Regions from separate parts of the Rubrobacter calidifluminis genome, predicted to be linked through region 2. Evidence: riboswitches for the same ligand, from Rfam matches in the RefSeq annotation. Region 2 holds a riboswitch; each other region holds the start of a gene.
What was found. A riboswitch is a leader RNA that binds a small molecule or an ion and turns the genes downstream of it on or off. The one in region 2 is predicted to bind thiamine pyrophosphate.
Positions count from the first base shown of each region.

Region 1: it holds a riboswitch for thiamine pyrophosphate, as region 2 does, so the genes downstream of both, thiT (energy-coupled thiamine transporter ThiT) here and cytX (putative hydroxymethylpyrimidine transporter CytX) in region 2, are expected to answer to the same signal.
Region 3: it holds a riboswitch for thiamine pyrophosphate, as region 2 does, so the genes downstream of both, thiE (thiamine phosphate synthase) here and cytX (putative hydroxymethylpyrimidine transporter CytX) in region 2, are expected to answer to the same signal.

Region 1 covers NZ_JAQKGV010000006.1:132,416-137,064, reverse strand. The annotation lists gene thiM (hydroxyethylthiazole kinase) at 1-330, opposite strand, end outside; gene thiD (bifunctional hydroxymethylpyrimidine kinase/phosphomethylpyrimidine kinase) at 327-1,118, opposite strand; gene thiT (energy-coupled thiamine transporter ThiT) at 1,128-1,679, opposite strand; TPP riboswitch at 1,711-1,789, opposite strand; gene PJB24_RS06940 (NUDIX hydrolase) at 1,804-2,364, opposite strand; gene PJB24_RS06935 (indolepyruvate ferredoxin oxidoreductase subunit alpha) at 2,442-2,693, opposite strand; gene PJB24_RS06930 (Crp/Fnr family transcriptional regulator) at 2,837-3,589, opposite strand; gene PJB24_RS06925 (SDR family NAD(P)-dependent oxidoreductase) at 3,802-4,515, shown strand; gene PJB24_RS06920 (class E sortase) at 4,484-4,649, opposite strand, start outside.
Region 2 covers NZ_JAQKGV010000018.1:6,756-11,404, reverse strand. The annotation lists gene PJB24_RS13385 (serine protease) at 1-117, opposite strand, end outside; gene PJB24_RS13380 (type II secretion system protein) at 258-746, opposite strand; gene cytX (putative hydroxymethylpyrimidine transporter CytX) at 896-2,182, opposite strand; TPP riboswitch at 2,232-2,352, opposite strand; gene PJB24_RS13370 (NAD(P)/FAD-dependent oxidoreductase) at 2,457-3,794, shown strand; gene PJB24_RS13365 (AI-2E family transporter) at 3,948-4,649, shown strand, end outside.
Region 3 covers NZ_JAQKGV010000001.1:207,251-211,899, reverse strand. The annotation lists gene PJB24_RS01055 (6-phosphofructokinase) at 338-1,387, shown strand; gene PJB24_RS01050 (glycosyltransferase family 2 protein) at 1,434-2,267, opposite strand; TPP riboswitch at 2,577-2,671, shown strand; gene thiE (thiamine phosphate synthase) at 2,816-3,418, shown strand; gene thiS (sulfur carrier protein ThiS) at 3,415-4,392, shown strand; gene thiO (glycine oxidase ThiO) at 4,394-4,649, shown strand, end outside.

The DNA.
Region 1 (4,649 bases), on a different contig from region 2:
CGAGAGGAGCCTGTGCGCCATCCGGGAGCGGAATGAGGTCGCCCCGGCGCCCACCGGGTCGAAGACGACCGGCACCCCGCGCCGGTTGGCCTCCTTCCCCGCCCGGAGCATCGCCTCTATCCACTGCGGGTCGAGCGTGCCCATGTTGATTACGAGCGCGCTGGCGGAGGCGACCATCTCCTCGACCTCCTCCACCGCGTGCGCCATCACCGGCAGCGCCCCGGTGCAAAGGGTCACGTTCGCGACCAGGTTGACCGTGACGTAGTTGGTCAGATGGTGGACGAGGGGCTTCTCGTCCCCGATCCTGCGCAGGACCTCCTCCGCTCTCATCCCTCTCCCTCCATGAGCGGCCCGAGCACGTTCACCGGTCCCGCCCCGCGGCCTATCCCCGTGAGACCATACTCGACGGCCTCGGAGGCGATGGCGCGTGCCCTCCGGGCCGCCTCCTCGAGGCCGAAGCCGTGCGCGAGGAAGGCGGCCAGAGCCGAGGAGTGGGTGCAGCCGGAGCCGTGGGTCGCCCCGCTCTCGTGCACCGGGCCTTCTATCTCCACGAAATGCTCGCCGTCGTAGAGCAGGTCCTCACCGGAAGCGCGGTGCCCGCCGGTGATGATCACCGCCCCCGGCCCCAGCTCCGCGAGGTCGCGGGCGCACCCGTGGACCTTCTCCGGGTCTTTCTTCCGTCCGGCGAGGACGAACGCCTCGTCGAGGTTCGGGGTGATGACGTCGGCGAGGGGCAGGAGCTCCTCGCGGTAGGCGTCCACGGCCTCCGGTTCGAGCAGCGTGGCCCCGCTCTCGGCGACCATCACCGGATCCACGACGACGTTCTTGAGCCCCAGCCGCCGGATCGCGCCCGCCACGGCCGAGACGATCTCGGCGTTGAAGAGCATCCCGGTCTTCACGGCGTCCGCCCCGATGTCCGAGACGACCGCCTCGATCTGCTCGATCACCACCTGCGTCGGCAGCGCGAATATGCTGCTCACCCCGACGGTGTTCTGAGCCGTGATCGCGACTATCGCGGTGGTTCCGTGCACCCCGCAGCGGGCGAAGGCCTTGATGTCCGCCTGGATGCCCGCCCCGCCTCCGGAGTCGCTCCCGGCTATGCTGAGCGCGGTCTTCATCTCTCCTCCCTAAGCATGCCTCGACAACTCCAGCTGCCGCCGCGAGGGCCGCGCCGCCCCGAGCGCCCGCAGCAGCACGACCACGACGGCGAGCGTGATCAGGAGACTCGGCACCAAATACCCGGCGTTGTACGCGGCGGAGTAGAGGTATGGGTTCCAGCCCTTAGGGGCGTAGGAGGCGAAGAAGGCGACCCCGCTTATGAAGTGGCAGACGAAGCGCCCGGCCACCGCCGCCACCGTGCCGGGCACCGCCCCGCGCGGGGTGGGCCGGAAGAGCCCGGCGAGCCCCATCGCGGCGAAGGGGAGCGGGTAGTCGAAGAGCACCTGCACCGGGTTGAGGACGTAGGGGTCCAGGATCAGGTCGAGGATGCCGTACGCCGCGCCCGCAACCGCCCCGACGCCGGGGCCCTGACGCAGCGCGAGCAGGACCAGCGGGATCATCTCGAAAGAGATCGAACCGCCCTCCGGCATCCTGAAGAGTTTCACCAGCCCCAGCACGAACGCGAGCGCCACCGCCAGCGCCGCCTCGGTGAGCACCCTCGTGTCCCTGAACCCGCTCACGGCCCTCCTCTCACGGGGTGCGCCAGGCTTCTCTCCCTGCGCCGGCATTACCCGGATCAGGTTCGACGGGTCGGCGCGTCCGCGCCCTCTCAGCCTCGCGGCTCCCCGGATCTCGTTCCTCGTGCTACTCTACCCCACCACTCCGTGGCCCACAACCTCCGGCAACCCACGAGATCCCGAGGACGGTGGCGGCGTCGGTTATCTCACCGGCGGCGATCTTCTCCAGCGCCTCGTCGAGCGGCGCCACTACGGAGCGCAAAAACTCCGTAGGCTCGGGAGCCGGCCCCCTCTCGTCCGGCAGCGCCCGGCAGCGGAAGAGGTGGCAGACCTCGTCCGTGCGCCCGGTGCTCGTGTGCACGGAGGCGAGGCGCTCCAGCCTCTCGGCCCGGTATCCCGTCTCCTCGAAAAGCTCCCGCCGGGCGGCCTCCTCAGGATCCTCCCCGGCGTCCACCGCTCCGCTCGGCAGCTCCAGCGTGAACCGCCCGAGCGGCTGCCGCCACTGACGCACGAGCACCACGCCGCCGTCGTCCGTGAGCGGCACCACCGAGGCGAACCCGCCGCTCTCGAGCACGCAGTAGTCTATCGTCTCCCCGTCGGGCAGCCTCACCTCGTCCACCCGCAGGGCACACCAGCGGTTGCGGTAGACGTAGCGGCTCGCGAGCGTGCTCCAGCTCCCATCGGTCATACGGAGGGAGAGTATAGACGAAGACCCCGCCCGGAACGGGCGGGGTCTCGCGGTGACGTACTCTCCGGCCTGCCGGCTCAGCCGGGCTCCTGGCCGGAGAAGTCGTACTCCTGAGCCTTGGTTATGTAGCTCTGCATGTCCTCGGGGACCTCGTCCTCCGGGAAGATCGCCTCGACCGGGCACTCCGGCTCGCACGCCCCGCAGTCGATGCACTCCTCCGGGTTGATCAGGAACTGATCCCCACCGTCGTAGATGCAGTCGACCGGACAGACCTCGACACAGCTCTGGTTCTTCTCGCCGATGCACGGCTCCGTGATCACGTAGGCCAAACCACTTCCTCCTCTTGGAGAGCCTCCCGTTTCTTCTGTGCCTTCGGCTTTATATCAACCCCGGAAGGGAGCAGAAACCCGGCGTTGATCGCCATCATCGGAGGTCATGATGCCGGTCATACCTTCATGTGACCCAGATCAAATCAGGTCCGGGCGCGCAGCTCCGCGGGTTTGAGGATGGTTATGGACTTGCTGTCCAGCTCCAGGATGCCTTCGGAGGCGAGGCGGGAGAGGGTCCTGGAGAGCGCCTCGCGGGAGATGCCGGTCGCCTCGGCCATCTCCTGCCGGGAGAGGGAGGGTGAGAACACGACGCCCCTCCTGGTCACCCGCCCCTCCTCGGCGGCGAGGTCGAGCAGCATGCGCGCGACCCGCTGGGGGGCGCTGTGGAAGACGAGGTCCCCGACGAGGTCTTCGAGCTCCCGGCTGCGGGCTGCGAGCACGCGGGAGAGGCGCACCGCCCCGGCGGGGAAGCGCTCCATTATCTCCAGGAGATCCTCCCGGAAGACGCCGTAGAGCACGCAGTCGGTGAGGGCTGTGGCCCCATGGCTCTGGGGCTGCCCCTCGAGCGCGGAGGCGAGCCCCAGGATCGCGCCGTCGCCGAAGACGCCGAGGATCTGGTCGCGGTTTTTGGGCCCGCCGGAGGAGCGATAGATCTTGACCCGCCCTTCGCGCATGAAGTACACCGCCCCAGAGGGCTCTCCCTCCCGGTAGAGGGCGGTTCCGGCCGCTATCTCGAGGACGGCCGCCGAGATGGCGAGCGCCTGGAAGAACTCCTCGCCGAGCCCCTCGAAGACCTCAAACTCCTGCAGCCCTTCGAGCTTGGAGAGGTGCTCTACCGCCCGGCATCTGGCCCCGGGCAGCCGCGCCCAGGATGGCGGTGCGTTCTCACCGTACAAGTCTGGCCCTTCCTGTCTCGACCCGCGCTCCCATCTTACCCATTTATACGCCAAGCGGGAGCTCTCTGCAGGGAAAGCGCCTTCAAAGAGGAGGATGCCGGGATACACGGGAGACACCCCAGCGGTGGTTTCCCGTGCCGGTTTTTCGGATAAGCTTAGCTCATCTCTGATGCTCGTAGAGGTTTCTTTTCGAGAAGGAGGCCTACCGCAGGATGCTCGAAGGAAAGGCAGCCATCGTAACCGGCGCCAGCAGGGGGCTCGGGCGCGCGCTCGCGCTGGCTTTCGCCCGGGAGGGGGCGAGTCTCGTGCTCAACTCCCGCGGCGAGGAGGGCCTGCGCGCCGTCGCCGAAGAGACCGGCAGGCTCGGCGCCGGGGTGGAATCCGTCGCGGCGGACGTCTCCACCGCCGAGGGGGCGCGTCGGCTCGTGGACGCGGCAATCGGGCGTTTCGGGAGGATAGACGTGCTCGTCAACAACGCCGGCATCCTCGGTCCGCGGGTACGGATAGAAGACTACCCGGAAGAGGAGTGGCGGCGGGTGCTCGACGTCAACCTGACCGGTCCGTTCCTGCTGTGCAAGGCCGCGATCCCGCACCTCTCCGGGGGTGCTTCGATCATCAACGTGGTGAGCGGGGTGAGCATCGAAGGCCGGCCCGAGTGGGGGGCCTACTCGGTGAGCAAGTTCGGCCTCGAGGGGCTCACCCAGATCCTCGCCGGAGAACTCGCGGACAGGGGGATACGCGTCAACTCCGTGGACCCCGGAGGGATGCGCACGGAGATGCGCGCCGCGGCCTACCCGGAGGAGGATCCGATGACCCTCATCACCCCGGAGGAGAACACCGCCGTCTTCCTCTATCTGGCCTCCGAGGAATCCGCCGGGATAACCGGACAGCGCTTCAAGGCGCAGCAGTTCGCGAGGAGGGGCTAGGAGACGCTCCCCGCCCCTCCTTCACCGAGACGAGCTTCCCCTGCACGATCAGACGGTGCGAGTAGTCCGGAAGGGTACAGGTCTGCAGGGTGACTATGTTTCTGCCCGGGATCGCCCGCGTGACGCCCAGGTTC
Region 2 (4,649 bases):
ACGCTGGAGCGCGATGCGGTGCAGGGTCACACTCTCACCCTCCGCACGGGCCGTCCCATGCACCACGGCTATGACTGCCACTGCGGCCAGCAGGGCCGTCAGTAACGCAACCAGCACAGTCACTCTGTTTTTAAATTTCCTCCCTACCCCGGCCAACCTGCCTTCACCTCTCCGGCTCACGATTCACGAGAAAGGGCGCCTTTTCCCTGGCGCCCTTTCGAACACTACATTCTTGGGTGGTTCAAGTCAACGATCCACTAACCCGGGAAGCCGCCAGACTGCCAGTTGGCAGCCACAGTATTGGGCGCAGTGCTGGTGCCGTAAGTAGTTCCTGTATTTTCGTTCGTCCTGATCCAGAAACACGTACCCGACTTGCTGCAGGCTCCAAGCGTCGCCTGGGAAGCAGAATCTGCATTGTAACCTATCGTATTTGGTGTGTTGGCCACCGGCTGATTCGCGAAGGTCAGAGAAGGCTCTGCCGCATTGAGTTTCGCAATCGTAACGTTGGTATAGTCCTGGTTATTGCCAGCCCAGACTGATTTCGCTGCTGTAAGCGCGTTTCGTACGCTGGACTGGGCCTGCGCATCATAAGCCTTGTTGCGCTGATTGAGAAACGTTGGGATCGCTATCGCGGCGAGAATACCGATGATGACCACGACGATGAGGAGCTCTATGAGGGTGAAGCCGCGTTCGTCACGCCGGGCCTCCCTCATTTGCTCGAGCTTTTTCCCTATCCAGAGCAGCATCAACCATCTCCTTTCATGCATCTTTCCGCCTGGTCTTCCCGCTCGATCGGTCCAGGTCTAGCTGCAACCGGTTTATCGGCCGGCAGTGAGGGTGGCTTTAGGAGTTTCGAGAAAATTCCTCAAAAATTTTTCCGGATCCGAAATCCTGGCTAGGACCGGCTCTCTCCGCCGCCGTGCAGCAACCTGACACCCGCACACAGAGCGAGGTAGAGCACCCCTGCGAGGACGAACGAGGGGATCGAAGCTCCCAGCCCGGGGAACTGGCGGGTGATGAACTGATAGGCGGCTACGCCCACAGCCCACGAGAACACGGCCATCCAGTCGAAGGCTGATCCGCTCTTCTCGTAGACGGCCTCCGCGTCGATTCCGCGGCGGCGCAGCAGGAAGTAGTCGACCGCAACGACGCCGAAGAGCGGGGCGAAGAACGCGCCGAGCATGAACAGGAAAGACTCGTAGCGCCCCATGGGAAGCACGGCCGCGGCGACGAAGGACACGACACCGAAGAGGACGACGAAAGCCCGCTGCGGTACGCGGGAGAAGATGTTGCCCGCCGAGACCGCGCAGGAGTAGAGGTCGGCGAAGGCATTGTCCGTCTCGTCCACGAGCACCAGGATCAGGGCTGCGACCCCGATCGGGAGGGCGAGTATCGCCTGCACGATGCCGCTCGTACCGAGCGCGAGCACGGCGAGCGCACCGAGGGCGTAGAACCAGACGTTGGTGACGAAGAACCCGGCGTAGGTGCCGAGTGCGGCACGACGGGCACTGCGGGCGAAGCGGCTGTAGTCGGCGGCGAGCGGGAGCCACGAGAGCGGCATGGCCACGACGAGGTCTACCGCCTGCGGGAAGGTGAGGCCTCCCTTCCCCGGCTGAGAGAGCGCGCGTGAGAGGCCGTAGTGCGAGAGCAGGTAGTAGGTCAGGTATACGGTGGTCAGCAGAAGCAGCCATATACCCACCTTCTCCAGCCACACCCTCACCACCACCAGCGGCCCGCCAAGAGCGAAAGCCACGCAGACGAGCGTGAAGAACACCAGCCAGAACCAGTGCAGCGAGGTACCGAGCAGACGGTGGGTGATGGCACCGGCCGCCCGGGTCATTATGATCAGCTCGAAGGCCGTCCAGCCGACGAGCTGCACGACGTTGACCACGGATGGCAGGTAGGAGCCGGCGGAGCCGAGCGTCGGGCGCAGGGAGGCCATCGTCGGGAGACCGTGGTCCGCCCCCATCACGGTGGGGACCAGCAGGATAAGGTTCCCGATGACCGTCCCGGCCACGATGGCCGCGAGCGCGGCTCCGAACCCTAAAGCCGGCACGAGCAGGGTGCCGGCGACCATGACGAGGAGCCCGGCCCCGTAGCTGCCCCACAGGACCGTGTAGTCCCAGGCTCCGAGCGTACGCTCACCGGGCGGCACGGGACGGGGGTCGAACGAGGCGCTCACGGCAGAAACTCCAAGTCAGGATCAAGGAAGATGCAAGAGCGTGGCGAGAAACCGTTCATCTTTTCGTCCCTCCGTCGGCATTACCCGAATCAGGTTCAAAGGGTCGGCGCCACCGTAAGAGAACGGCGCCCTCTCAGCTTCCTCCGGCGGAAGCTCCCCTCGTTCTGGTAGTGTACAGCAGGGCGCGGACACCTTCCAGAAGCAGCACCACCACCATACGGGTAGACTCTTCTCTGGAAACGAGCGGTTGCAAGCGAAGACGGAGGTGAGAGCGGTGAGGAACAAGCTCCTGGCGGCGGCGCTGGTCGGAGGGACGGCCCTGTACGCGCGTGATCGCGGCCGGAAGAGACTCGGCGTTCCCTATCAGGAGGCACGGCGTAGGGTAGTCATCGTAGGCGGGGGATTCGGCGGAATCTCCGCCTTCCGACAGCTGGTAGACAGCTTCACCGGAAGCGACGAGATCGGTGTACTGTTGCTCGACCGGGTGAACTACACGACCTTCTGGCCGATGGTCCCTTCGGCCATCTCCGGCAACGTCGAGGTCCGGCACATGGCCTACCCGTTAAGGCGGCTGGTCATACCCCGTGGGGGCGAGTTCTTCCAGGGCGAGGTCGTGGGGGTGGACTTCGAGCGCAAGAAGATCAGGACGGAGTTCGGAGAGTGCGACTACGACCACCTCATCCTGGCGCCGGGGAGCCAGACGGCGTTCTTCGGGACCAAGGGGGCCAAGGAGCATGCCATAGACCTCAAGGGCCTGAGGGAAGCGCTCGAGGTGCGCGGCAGGATCATAGACCGCTTCGAGGAAGCCGAGCGGCTGCGCGGTAAGGTCCCCGAGGAGCACCTCACCTTCGTCTTCGTGGGCGGAGGTCCGACCGGCGTCGAAGGCATATCCGACGCCCACGACCTCATCTTCGACGTCTTAAAGGACGACTATCCGAGCGTGGACTTCGACCGGGTGCGCCTTGTACTCGTCAACGCGGGCGAGAGGATCCTCAAGGGCATAGACCCTTCGCTCGCCAACGCAGCCTCGCGCCGCCTCGCCGCCCAGAGGGTCGAGGTCATAAACAACACCAAGGTCGATGAAGTATCCCCGGAGTACGTTAGGCTCTCCGACGGGAGGACGCTCCCGACGCGCACCACGGTCTGGGCCGCCGGTATACAGCCGCCGCCGCTCGTGGAGGGACTGGACATCGAAAAAGATGGGCGCGGGAGGATAATCGTCGATGAGTACCTGAGGGTAAAGAACCGCCCCGGCGTCTACGCGGTCGGCGACTGCGTAACGATCGACTACGACGGCCCACCCGTCCCGGCGCTCGCCCAGTCCGCCGAACAAGAAGGCAGAACGGCCGCGCTGAACCTCGCCGCGGAGCTCAAGGGAGGAGAGCTGACCCCGTTCCGCTACCGGCACCTCGGGCAGCTCGTCGACCTAGGGGAGAGTAGCGCCCTCACGGACATACTCGGGGTCCGGGTGAGCGGGCTGCTCGGGGCGCTCATCTGGAAGGGAGTCTACCTTTACGAGCTCGGCTACAACCTCAACCGGGCGCAGGTGCTCTTCGACTGGACGGTGGACCTGTTCACCAGGCCGAACATCTCGAAGCTCTTCGTCGACTGAAAAGCCCGCAGGGAAACACCGGGCAGGAATACAATTAGTAACCTCGCCGGGAGAGATGAGAACGGCGGCTGTACCGGACGAGGACGGAAACGGAGGCGAATGGGCCAGGCTCCACCGGAGAGCGAGACCGGAAATCCAAAAAGGGAGAACGGGGTGAGCTGGCTCAGGCGCGGCGCCCCGCTGGCGGTACCGGTGCTGGTCGCGGGGGCGCTGGTAGTCCTCTACGAGCTCATCCCGGTGCTCGAACTGCTCGCGATCTCCGCGATCCTCGCGCTCATACTGCGCTCTCTCGTACTGCTCCTGGGCCGGTTCGGCATCCGCTCGTGGGAGGCGGTCCTGATCCTGCTTGGGCTGCTCGCCGCGACGGGGGTCTTCATCTGGCTGGTTATGCTCCCGCACGTCGCGCGAGAGGTGGTAACGCTGGCCAGGATGATGCCCTCCTACATAAGCTCCCTGGACGGCCTCTCACGCCAGCTCCACGCGCGGCTGGACTTCTTCCCCAACCTCTCCAGCGACCTCAGTCACCTGCAGAGCTACCTGATGGGGCTTCTGGGCTCCGTTCCGGCTCTGCTCGGCACAGCGACACACATGCTCATCGACACAATAGCGGTCGTGGTCCTCTCACTGTACATGGCGCACGACCCGTCCTCGCTCATTCGGGGGATAGCCCGCTTCGTTCCGGATGGCAGGCGGCACGAGTTCTACGAGATAGTCTCGAACCTCGAAGGCAGACTTCGCGGCTGGCTGATAGGCCTGATACTCGCGATCGTAATCATCGGCACGGGGGCAGGGGTGGGGCTGTGGGCGCTCGGGATACCGCTCTCGCTCACCCTTGGCATCCTGGCGGGTCTGCTC
Region 3 (4,649 bases), on a different contig from region 2:
AAGGAGATCAGAGCGGGGAGAACCGCCCCGTCTCGAAGGGAGTCCCCACACCTGGTCCTAATACCGGATGCATACTTTCGTACGGATTAGGGGCGGCCTTGACAATTCCTCCTTTCCAAACCCCCTGGCAGACAATAGACTTCCAAAAGGCTCCCCGTGGTTTCAGGGCCTGTTCCAAAGCCCACCGGGGAAGCCGACCATCAAGCCGGGGTCCGGCGCTACGCTCCAACCCTCCCCCTACGGAGCGCCGGGCCCGTCTGCCGTCTGCTGCGGGGTTCATATTTGCTAGACTGGGTTCCAAGTCGCGTTCGAGGTAGATCCCAAGGAGGATGAAGGCATGAGCGAGGTTCGCAGGGTCGGGATGCTCACTGGAGGGGGCGACGCGCCGGGACTCAACGGCGTGATCCGGGCGGTCACGACCCGCTGCGCCGGAGAGTACGGCTACGAGGTGGTCGGGATCAAGCGCGGATGGAAGGGGCTGCTGGCTCCCGAAGATGACTCGGTCGTGAAGCTCGGCGTGGAGGACGTGCGTTACATCCTCCAGGAGGGCGGCACGATCCTCCTCTCCTCGCGCACCAACCCCTACAAGAACGAGGGTGACGCGAAGAAGGTCGTCGATAACATGGAGCGCTTCGGGATAGACGCCCTGGTCGCCATCGGCGGCGACGACACTTTAGGCGTGGCGAGGAGGCTGCACGAGGACTTCGGGGTCAGGGTCGTTGGGTGCCCGAAGACCATAGACAACGACCTCTCGGCGACCGACACGACCTTCGGATACGACACCGCCGTCTCGATCGCCACCGAGGCCATAGACCGCATAAGGACCACCGCGAAGAGCCACGAGCGGATCATCGTCGTCGAGGTGATGGGCCGGCACGCCGGTTGGATCACCTACGGCGCAGGCCTCGCTTCCGGAGCGAACGTCACGCTCATCCCCGAGGTCGAGGTGGACATGGACGCGGTCGCGGACCTGTTCAGGAAGCGCGCCGAGCGCGGCGAGAAGTGGGGCATCGTCGCCGTCTCCGAGGGGGTGACACTCGGCGAGGAGTACATAACCCAGGACGTCGAGCGCGACGAGTTCGGACACGTCCGCCTCGGAGGCATCGCGGAGACCCTCGCCAAGGAGCTGAAACAGCGCACCGGGATAGACACCCGCCACGTCGTCCTGGGGCACCTGCAGCGCGGCGGCACCCCGACCGCCTACGACCGCATCCTCTCAACCCGCTACGGGCTGCGCGCCGCCGAGGCCGTGAAGAACGGTGAGTGGGGGAAGATGGTCGCCCTGCGCGGAAACGACGTGGTGACCGTCTCGCTCGAGGAGGCAACCTCCGAGACCAGGACCGTCCCCGAAGATCTGCAGCAGGTCCTGAGCACCTTCTTCGGCTAGAGAACGCTTCCGGAACGTAGGGGCCGGGCGCTTCGGCGCCCGGCCCCTACATCATGCCCCTCGCCCGCCCGCCGAAGACCCTCAGATGGTAGCGGGCCGCGCCGACCTTCGCGCCGGCCGCGGAGCGGAGCGCCTGCCCGAGCGGCGCACCGAGCAACCGCAGCTTCGCCCCGGCGGGGTACTTGTGCTTCTTCAAGACCCTCCCCATACCACACCCGTAGGTGTACGCGCGCCTCATCGCCCGCTCGTCGAAAGGCGGTACCGGTGGGTCGTGCATGACGATGATCTCAGGGTCGTAATACAATGATGCACCGCGATCCATGAGCTGCAAGAGGTAGTCCGTTCCCTCCCCGGAGCCCCACGGGGTCCCGGACCCGGTGCCCAGGCTCTCGTCGAACCAGAGGCGGCGGGTACTCTCCCGGCGCAGGAACATCGTCGACTCGATGCTGCGCCTCCAGACGTTGATGCGGTCGATCGGACCGGGTTCGGTATCGAAGTCGAGGATGCAGGAGGCACCCCCTCCGTCGACGAGCCTGGTGCACAGGGCGTCTACTTCCGGGTGCCGGGTGAAGAAGCGGTCCACCCTCTCCAAAAGATCGCGCGGGTACCAGCAGTCGTCGTCCGGGAACGCGACGATCTCACCCCGGCAGCGGGCGAGACCGGTATTCCTGGCCCTCGAGGCGCCGCGGCGCGGCGACCTCAGGTGGTGCAGGCGCAGGACATCCCGGTAGCGAGAGACCAGCGGATCCAGCCTCCCGTCCGGGTTCTGGTCTACGAGGATGACCTCGAAGTCGTCGAAGCTCTGTTCGAGCAAAGAGTCCAGCAGGCGTTCGAGTTCCTTCTCCCGGCCGAGGGTCGGCGTAACGAGAGAAAAGCGCACCACCACCTCCTTCCATCACGAGAGATCCACTCCGGGCGGCGCAGGAACCTGCGACGTCCCTGCGCCGGGAAGTCAGCGAGAGAGAAGCGCTCGCTCGCAGAAGACGGGTGGAGGGTGGTGCGGTGGCGCCCTCCCCTCGGGCTCGTCCACAGCCCCGTCCACGACCTTCGGGCCGCCCGGGGCGAAGACAGCTCCGGGCGCACCACGGCCGTCCGAAGTCGTGCAGGGGGAAGACGCTTCACGCATCGCATAAATTTTAAGTCATACATCAAACCCGGCCAAGAGATGCCCAGTCGTGCTAAACTGCCCCGTGAACGCTAGGGGTGCCTCGCGCAGGGGCTGAGAGCATACCCTTGGAACCTGATCCGGTCAGCACCGGCGGAGGGAAGCGTGGATAGGGGCAGCGGAACTGGCGCTGCCGCCGCGCCTCCCCGAAAAGCGGCTGGCGGTTTTCGTGCCGTCGCCGAGGGAGGCAGCAAGTTCTGGAGCACCTTTTCCAGATACACCTCATAACCGACCGCAGAAGATCGTCCCGGCCTTTGAAGGACGTGCTCGTCGCTGCCCTCGAAGGCGGCATCGACGCCGTCCAGCTGCGCGAGAAGGGAGGGCCGGCGCTCCACCTCTACGAAACGGCGCTGGACGTCTCTCCAGCGGTACACAATACAGACGCCCTCCTCCTCATAAACGACCGGGCCGACGTAGCGCTCGCGACGGGTGCCGATGGAGTCCACCTGGCTGCCAAGAGCCTCCCGCCAGAGGCGGCCAGAAGCGTCGTGGGAGGAAGACTCCTGCTCGGCGTCTCGGTGCACGGCGTAGAGGAGGCGAGAAGAGCAGAGGTCGCGGCAGACTACCTCACCTTCGGGCACGTCTACCCCACCTCCTCCAAGCCAGGGCTCCCTCCACGTGGCGTGCGGGAGCTCGCGCGGGTCGTGGAAGCCGTGGAGGTGCCGGTCCTCGCCATCGGAGGGATAGACGCATCCAACGCGCGGGAGGTCGCGGCGACGGGCGCCGCCGGGGTTGCGGTGATCTCCGCCATCCTCGCCGCAGAAGACCCCCGATCCGCCGCGGAGAAGATCAGGGAGGTGCTCGAAACCTCTCCCCACGCCCCCAGGTATCCCTTCCCGAAACCCGAGAAGAAAGGAGCCCGATGAGGATCACGGTGAACCAGAAGCCCTTCGAGATGGAGGAAGAAGAAGACCCGACCATCGAAGCCCTGCTCGCCCGCAAGGGCCTCACCGGTGAGTCCGTCGTCGTCGCGGTGGGCGGCGAGATCGTGCACCGCGAAGAATGGAAGAGCCGGCGTCTGCGGGATGGTGACGAGGTCGAGCTCGTTTACGCCGTCGCGGGAGGTAGCGACGAGCTCGTGATCGCCGGGGAGCGTCTCTCCTCGCGCCTCTTCCTCGGCACCGGCAAGTACCCGGACCCCGAGACGATGAAACAGGCGCTCGAGAGGTCCGGCACCGAGCTGGTCACCGTCGCCGTCCGCTACATAGACGCCGGGGAGCGTCCGATCCTGCATGACATCGACACCTCCCGTTACCGCCTGCTGCCGAACACCGCCGGGGCCACGACCGTCGCCGAGGCGGTCAAGCTCGCCCGCCTCGGCCGCGAGGCCACCGGCACCAACTGGCTCAAGCTGGAGGTCGTGGGCGAGCCCAGCACGCTCTGGCCCGACACCGCCGCGACCGTCGAGGCCACGAAGGTGCTCGTGGAAGAGGGCTTCGTCGTCCTCCCCTACACCAGCCCGGACCTCGTCGCCGCCCTCCGGCTCGAGGAGGCCGGGGCGGCAACCGTGATGCCCCTGGCCTCGCCCATCGGCAGCGGGCAGGGCATGCCCGATTGGGCCTCCATCCGCCGCATAGTCGAGCGGGTCTCGGTCCCGGTCGTAGTGGACGCCGGGATAGGCGTTCCCTCCGACGCCGCCCTCGCGATGGAGCTCGGCGCCGACGCCGTGCTGGTCAACACCGCCATCGCCCGGGCCGGAGATCCCCCGCTCATGGCCGAAGCGATGCGCCGCGGGGTGGAGGCCGGGCGTCTGGCGTACCTCGCGGGACGGATGGAGGCCAAACCTCTCGCCGCTCCCTCGAGCCCGACCCGGGGAGTGCCGGTCGGGAGCGGCTCCTGAGATGAACCCATCCGCCGACGTCGTCGTGGTCGGGGGCGGCGTGGTCGGGTGCTCCGTCGCCTACCACGCCGCCCGGCGCGGGGCAAGAGTCGTCCTGCTGGAGGCGGAGACGGTCGGGTCGGGGGCCTCCGGGGCGGCGGCCGGGATGCTCGCCGCCCAGGCCGAAGCCCGCGGTCCGGACCCCTTCCTCGACCTTCTCCTCGAGAGCCGGAAGATGCACCGCAAACTCGGAGCCGAGCTGTACGAGGTGACGGGTC